Paraburkholderia bryophila: one gene and its partner. The protein of the gene in region 1 interacts with the protein of each later gene in a pairwise test. Links are inferred from orthologs where the notes say so. Each region holds a gene or a part of one and is shown on either strand. Other genes may lie near its edges.

Region 1 (3,611 bases):
TGATGGCGGCCTCGTCGTTGGGGAAGTGGCCTCGGGTCTTGATGATCTTGCGCAGTTGCATGTTCAGACTCTCTATGGCGTTTGTTGTGTACACGACCCGGCGTATCTCCGGAGGAAACACGAAGAACGGTGTGACGTGTTCCCAGGCGCGCTGCCAGGATTGCACGATGGTCGGATACTTCGTTCCCCAGGGTCCTTCAGTGAAGTCCTGCAAGGCCTGCTGTGCAGCCTGTTCGCTCGCGGCTGCATAGATCGGACGCAGCGCCGTGGCGACCGCCTTGCGGTCCTTGTGGCTGGCGTACTCCAGACTGTTTCGGATCAGATGCACGATGCAGGTCTGCACCGCCGTGCGGGGGTACGCCGTCCCGATCGCCTCGGCCAGTCCTTTCAGACCGTCCACCACCGCGATCAGGATGTCCTGGCAACCGCGGGTCTTGAGGTCATTGAACACCTTGAGCCAGAACTTCGCGCCCTCGGTCTGTTCAATCCACAGGCCGAGTACGTCGCGCTGGCCGTCGGCCTGGATACCCAGCGCCAGATAGACGGCCTTGTTGCTCACCACGCCGTCGCCACGGATCTTCACGCGTAGCGCGTCGAAGAACACCACCGGGTACATCGGCTCGAGCGGGCGGTTTTGCCAGGCCAGCGTTTCAGCCATCACTTCGTCAGTGACTGAGCTGATGAAGTCGGGTGAGACCTCGGTGCCATAGCTTTCAGCCAGAAACGCCTGAATCTCGCGCACGCTCATGCCGCGGGCGTACATGGCGATGATGCGCTCATCGAAGCCCGTGAAACGGCGCTCGTGTTTGGGAATCAGGATCGGCGCGAAACTGCCCTCACGATCGCGCGGCAGATCGAGCCTGACGGGGCCGCGCTCGGTGATGATTGTCTTGCCGCTGGCGCCGTTGCGTTCGTTGGCCTGGCCGTCGGGCTTGGGCTGGCCCGCCGGGTAGCCCAGATGCATGTTCATCTCGGCGCCCATCGCGCGCTCGATGATGGCCTTGTTGAACGCCAGCATCAGGTCCTGGACCTGGACAGGCGTCATCGGACCCTTCACCAGTTCATCAAGCAGACCTTCAGGCAGGGCAGGCAGCGGCCCTCGGGCCGCTGCCTGAGAGGCGACAGTACGTTTCTTTTTCATGATCGGCATATCCATGATTTTCATCCTTCATGATATGCCTCGCCCACAAAATCACGGATAGGTCCGCGCGCAGCGCCGCCGGAAGAATGACTGCTGTGCCACAGGCTCGGAATGCGCGAGAACACGGATTCCAGATGCACCACTACCGTGACTGCGCGGGGGACCCGCTTATAAGCTGGCGGTTTGAGCCGCTTTCTTTTGCCTACTTTGCTTTGCGGCAGGCAAAGAAAAGTAGGTGCAGCCCCGCACAGGGGCAACGCTAATAGACCACCGTGAACTCAAGGAAAGGCCAAGGCGCCTGGCAAACAGCCCACCATGAACTCAAGGAAAGGCCAAAGCAGCACGAACCCGCCGAGCAGGCCCAAAACCCGTACTGTAGAATTTGAACCTCCAGCGTCGCCCCACCGCGACGCTCCGTCCCAGAAGGTCATCGTCGATGCAAATTCAGATTCACAAAGAAGTCGATGCACGCGGCCTGTTGTGCCCGCTGCCTATCTTGCGCGCCAAAAAAGCGCTCGCCGACATGGAAAGCGGCCAGATTCTCAAAGTGCTCGCCACCGACCCCGGCTCGCAGCGCGATTTCGCCGCCTTCGCCAAACAAACCGGCAACGAAATCGTCGAAACCTCAACGCAAGACAAAGTCTTCACGTTCCTGATGAAACGCCGCTAAGCCGGCGCAACTCACGCACCGAACGCCCAAACAAAAGGCGCTGTGCCCGCGATTGCGGGGCACAGCGCCTTTTTTTTACGTCAGTCTGATGCTATCGAGAGGCTAAAACACACCTGCGAACAGGCCAATGCGCCTAACTCCCGTTCAGCCTTCCAGCACCGGCGAACGGGTACGCAAATATTCTTCGAAATCAGCGGCCACTTCCGGGTGACGCAACGCAAACTCGACCGTCGCCTTCAGATAGCCCAGCTTGCTGCCGCAGTCGAAACGCGTGCCGTGATACTTGTACGCCAGCACCTGTTCGTCGGCGAGCAACGACTGGATCGCGTCCGTGAGTTGCAATTCACCACCGGCGCCCGGCTTCAGCGCGCGCAAATGTTCGAAGATACGCGGCTTCAACACGTACCGGCCCACCACGCCGAGATTCGACGGCGCCACGTTCGGCTCAGGCTTCTCGATAATGCCCGACATCTTGATGATCGAGTCTTCCCACTCCTTGCCGTCGACAATCCCGTACGACTTGGTTTCCTGCGCCGGGATCTCTTCGACACCAATCACCGAGCTGTGATAGTGGTCGAACACCTCGATCATCTGCGTCATGACCGGCGGTGTGCCGTACAGCAAGTCGTCCGCGAGAATCACGGCGAACGGGTTGTCGCCCACCAGCTTTTCCGCGCACAGCACCGCGTGGCCAAGGCCCAGCGCTTCCGGCTGACGCACGTAGAAGCAGTCCACATGGCTCGGCTTGATGCTGCGCACCAGCTCCAGCAGCTTGTCCTTGCCGCGCGCTTCCAGTTCCGCTTCGATTTCGTACGATTTGTCGAAGTGGTCCTCGATGGCCCGCTTGCTGCGCCCCGTGACGAAAATCATTTCGGTGATGCCGGCCGCCATGGCTTCTTCCACCGCATATTGAATCAGCGGCTTGTCGACGATCGGCAGCATTTCCTTCGGGCTCGCCTTCGTGGCGGGGAGAAACCGCGTGCCAAGACCTGCTACCGGAAATACCGCTTTTGTAACTTTTAGCATGTGATTACCCTGAGTCCTCTGGTTTAGCTATCAGTCCTTGCCCGCCCGATCACCCTCTGATCACGGGCGGACACGGAGCCCCGATCAGGCGGGCAACCGCGCCAGCTGGGCTTGCAGCTTGCCCACCGTGGCTTCGAATTCAGTCCGCCTTTTCTGCTCCTGCTCAACGACTGCCGGCGGCGCCTTCGCAACAAAACTTTCGTTCTGCAATTTGCCGTTGCACTTGATGATTTCCGTGCTCAACCGCGCAATCTCTTTCGACAAACGCTCGCGCTCCACGGCGACATCGATTTCCACCTTCAGGACGAGCTTGTCATTCCCTACGATAGCAATTGGCGCGCCATCTGCCTGTGCGTCCAGCGTTGCTTCGTCGGCGATGATCTGCACTTCCGACAAACGGGCCAGCGCCTGGGCGTACGGAGCGAACGTACGCAAGCGCTCCGCGTTGCCGGCGGCGAGCAACGGCACCTTGACCGCCGGCGACAGATTCATTTCACCGCGCAGATTCCGGCACGCGTCGATCACCGCTTTCAGATCGGCTGCCCATTGTTCCGCGTCTTCGTCGATCTTCGAAGGCTCGGCAACTGGGTAAGGTTGCACCATGATGGACGCTTCACCCTCGGTCATGCCCGCGGGATAACGTCCGGCCAACGGCGCCACTTTCTGCCACAACGCTTCGGTAATGAAAGGAATCACCGGATGCGCGAGGCGCAGCACCGTCTCGAGCACGCGCAACAGCGTGCGGCGCGTGGCGCGCTGCTGGTTCGGCTGACC
Region 2 (3,566 bases), 3.3 Mb from region 1 along the record:
AAAACAATAAAACATGCGTTGCGCCTGCATCTTAGGGCGAACAGGCGGTCCCCGGCAACCCTTGCGTCGGCGCGGTTTTCCTCCGGATCGCGGCTTGCGCTCATCGTGATACCTGCACTTATGAGACTGACCGACTACACGGATTATTCGCTTCGCGTTCTGCTGTATCTCGCTGTCCGTGGCGAGGGCTTATCGACGATTCAGGACATCTCGGATGCATACGGAATATCCAAGAACCATTTAATGAAAGTGGTTCAGCAACTCGGCGAACTCGGCTGGGTCGAGACCGTGCGCGGGCGCAACGGCGGCTTGCGGCTGGCCGATAAAAGCAACGCGTTGACCGTCGGCGAAATCGTCCGCGCCACGGAAAGTGACTTCGCGCTGGTCGGCTGTTTTCCCGACCAGCAGGGTGCGCGCCGTTCGTGCGTCATTACGCCGCAATGCCGTTTGCGCGGCGCGCTCGAAGCGGCACGTAATGCCTTCCTTGCCGAGCTCGACCGGCATACCATCGGTGAAGTCGCGCAACCGCATGGGCCGCTGGCGGCGCTGCTGGGCTTGAGCAGCATCATCCCGATCATGCCGCTTGCGCCGGTTGGGCCGGCCGGCAGCAACCCCGCGCCGGTGTCCTGAGGACGGCCAGGCAGTTCGTTCGCGTCAAATGTTAAATAGTTGTCGCGAAGGGCAAAAAAGCGCTTGAAACCTGGAAAAAACGCCTCATTTTGGTGGTATTCGAAATTGGAGGTCTCTTGATGAGAATCGACAAACTCACCACTAAATTCCAGGAAGCACTGTCAGACGCGCAGAGTCTCGCGGTCGGTCATGACAATCAATACATCGAACCGGTTCATGTCCTGTCGGCGCTCGTCGCGCAGCAGGATGGTTCGGCACGCTCGCTGCTGTCGCGGGCCGGCGTGCATGTGCAGGCGTTGCAAACGGCGCTCAACGACGCGATGACGCGCTTGCCGCAGGTGCAGGGCACCGACGGCAACGTGCAGATCGGCCGCGAGCTGACGGGTCTGCTGAATCAGGCGGACAAGGAAGCGCAGAAGCTCAACGACACGTTCATCGCGAGCGAGATGTTCCTGCTCGCGGTGGCGGACGACAAAGGCGAAGCCGGCCGCATCGCGCGTCAGCACGGCCTGTCGCGCAAGTCGCTCGAAAGCGCGATCGCGGCGGTGCGCGGCGGCTCGCAGGTGCATAGCCAGGACGCCGAAAGCCAGCGCGAAGCGCTGAAGAAATACACCGTCGACCTGACCGAGCGCGCGCGCGCGGGCAAGCTCGATCCGGTGATTGGCCGCGACGACGAAATCCGCCGTTCGATCCAGATCCTGCAACGCCGCACCAAGAACAATCCGGTGCTGATCGGCGAGCCGGGCGTGGGTAAGACCGCGATCGTCGAAGGTCTCGCGCAGCGCATCGTCAACGGCGAAGTGCCGGAAACGCTCAAGGGCAAGCGCGTGCTGTCGCTCGATATGGCGGCGCTGCTGGCCGGCGCCAAGTATCGCGGCGAGTTCGAAGAACGCCTGAAGGCCGTGCTGAGCGATATCGCGAAAGACGAAGGGCAGACCATCGTCTTCATCGACGAAATTCACACCATGGTCGGCGCGGGCAAGGCCGAAGGTGCGATGGACGCGGGCAACATGCTCAAGCCGGCGCTCTCGCGCGGCGAACTGCATTGTGTGGGCGCCACCACGCTCGACGAATACCGCAAGTACATCGAAAAGGACGCCGCGCTCGAACGCCGCTTCCAGAAGGTGCTGGTCGACGAGCCGTCGGTGGAAGCGACCATCGCGATCCTGCGTGGCTTGCAGGAAAAGTATGAGCTGCATCATGGCGTCGATATCACCGACCCGGCTATCGTCGCGGCGGCGGAGCTGTCGCATCGCTACATCACGGATCGTTTCCTGCCGGACAAGGCAATCGACCTGATCGATGAAGCCGCGTCGAAGATCAAGATGGAAATCGATTCGAAGCCGGAAGAAATGGACCGGCTCGATCGTCGCCTGATCCAGTTGAAGATCGAACGCGAAGCCGTCAAGAAGGAAAAAGACGAAGCGTCGCAAAAGCGTCTGCAGTTGATCGAAGAAGAAATCGAGAAACTGAACCGCGACTATTCGGACCTCGACGAAATCTGGACGGCTGAAAAAGCCGCGGTGCAGGGCAGCGCACAGTTGAAGGAAGAGATCGAGAAGACCCGCGCGGAAATCGTCCGCTTGCAGCGGGAAGGCAAGCTGGAAAAGGTCGCCGAGTTGCAGTACGGCAAGCTGCCGGGGCTCGAGGCGCAACTGAAGGAAGTGACCCAGGCCGAAGCGAACGAGCAGAGCAATCCGACGCGTCGGCGGTTGTTGCGCACGCAGGTCGGCGCGGAAGAAATCGCGGACGTCGTGTCGCGTTCCACCGGCATTCCGGTCTCTCGCATGATGCAGGGCGAGCGCGAAAAGCTTCTGCAGATCGAAGAAAAACTGCACGACCGCGTGGTCGGGCAGGACGAAGCGATCACCGCGGTGGCCGATGCGATCCGCCGTTCGCGCGCGGGTCTGTCGGATCCGAACCGGCCGTATGGTTCGTTCCTGTTCCTCGGCCCGACCGGGGTCGGTAAGACGGAGCTGTGCAAGGCCCTGGCGTCGTTCCTGTTCGATTCGGAAGATCACCTGATCCGGATCGACATGAGCGAATTCATGGAGAAGCATAGCGTCGCGCGTTTGATCGGCGCGCCGCCGGGCTACGTCGGTTACGAAGAAGGCGGTTATCTGACCGAAGCCGTGCGTCGCAAGCCGTACAGCGTGATCCTGCTCGACGAAGTCGAGAAGGCGCACCCGGACGTGTTCAACGTGCTGCTGCAAGTGCTCGACGACGGCCGCATGACCGACGGCCAGGGCCGCACCGTCGACTTCAAGAACACGGTGATCGTGATGACCTCGAACCTCGGTTCGCACGTGATTCAGGCAATGGTCGGCGAGCCGCAGGAAGCGGTGAAGGACGCGGTCTGGGAAGAGGTGAAGCTGCACTTCCGGCCCGAGTTCCTGAACCGGATCGACGATGTCGTCGTGTTCCATGCGCTCGACCGCTCGAATATCCAGTCGATCGCGCGGATCCAGTTGCAGCGTCTGCACGAGCGGCTGGCCAAGCTCGATATGCAGCTGGAGGTGTCTGACGAGGCGCTCGCGCACGTCGGCAAGGTGGGCTACGATCCGCTGTTCGGTGCGCGGCCGTTGAAGCGCGCGATCCAGCAGGAGATCGAGAACCCGGTCGCCAAGCTGATTCTGGCCGGCAAGTTCGGTCCGAAAGACGTGATTCCGGTCGAAGTGGAAGACGGCAAGCTGGTGTTCGAACGCGTCGTGCATTGAGCGAAATGCGTTCGCGTCGGGCCCGGCTCGATGAATAGAAAAGGGGCAACGAAGTGGTCTTCGTTGCCCCTTTTTTTTCGCCCGATTTCCTTACCCGATCAACGGGTAGGCCCCACTAAATGCGAGCGTCGTGGATTCAGGCGTTGCCCTTGCCGAACAGCGCCGACAGGCCACCCAGCGCGCCGAGCACGGTCGTCGAATTGAGCTTGCCTTCGGCGG

What was found.
Region 2: the proteins of GGD40_RS19050 (region 1) and clpB interact in binary tests that used the Escherichia coli proteins (3 or more experiments, as listed by UniProt). The link is inferred for Paraburkholderia bryophila from one-to-one orthologs.

What each region holds. Positions count from the first base shown.
Region 1 is NZ_JACCAS010000001.1:4,237,693-4,241,303, reverse strand. Bases 329-3,197 are described here. They hold GGD40_RS19050 (sulfurtransferase TusA family protein), read left to right. Parts: upstream 329-1,583; coding sequence 1,584-1,811; downstream 1,812-3,197. Other genes in these bases: GGD40_RS19040 (valine--tRNA ligase), read right to left, coding at 2,922-3,197; galU (UTP--glucose-1-phosphate uridylyltransferase GalU), read right to left, coding at 1,956-2,837; GGD40_RS19055 (IS256 family transposase), read right to left, coding at 329-1,150. In the rest of the region: more of GGD40_RS19055, read right to left, coding at 1-328; more of GGD40_RS19040, read right to left, coding at 3,198-3,611. UniProt on the Escherichia coli protein: Involved in thiosulfate metabolism.
Region 2 is NZ_JACCAS010000001.1:891,614-895,179, reverse strand. The notes cover bases 406-3,548. They hold clpB (ATP-dependent chaperone ClpB), read left to right. Parts: upstream 406-749; coding sequence 750-3,347; downstream 3,348-3,548. Other genes in these bases: GGD40_RS03840 (YidB family protein), read right to left, coding at 3,484-3,548; GGD40_RS03850 (Rrf2 family transcriptional regulator), read left to right, coding at 406-630. Outside these bases: more of GGD40_RS03850, read left to right, coding at 121-405; more of GGD40_RS03840, read right to left, coding at 3,549-3,566. UniProt on the Escherichia coli protein: Part of a stress-induced multi-chaperone system, it is involved in the recovery of the cell from heat-induced damage, in cooperation with DnaK, DnaJ and GrpE. Acts before DnaK, in the processing of protein aggregates.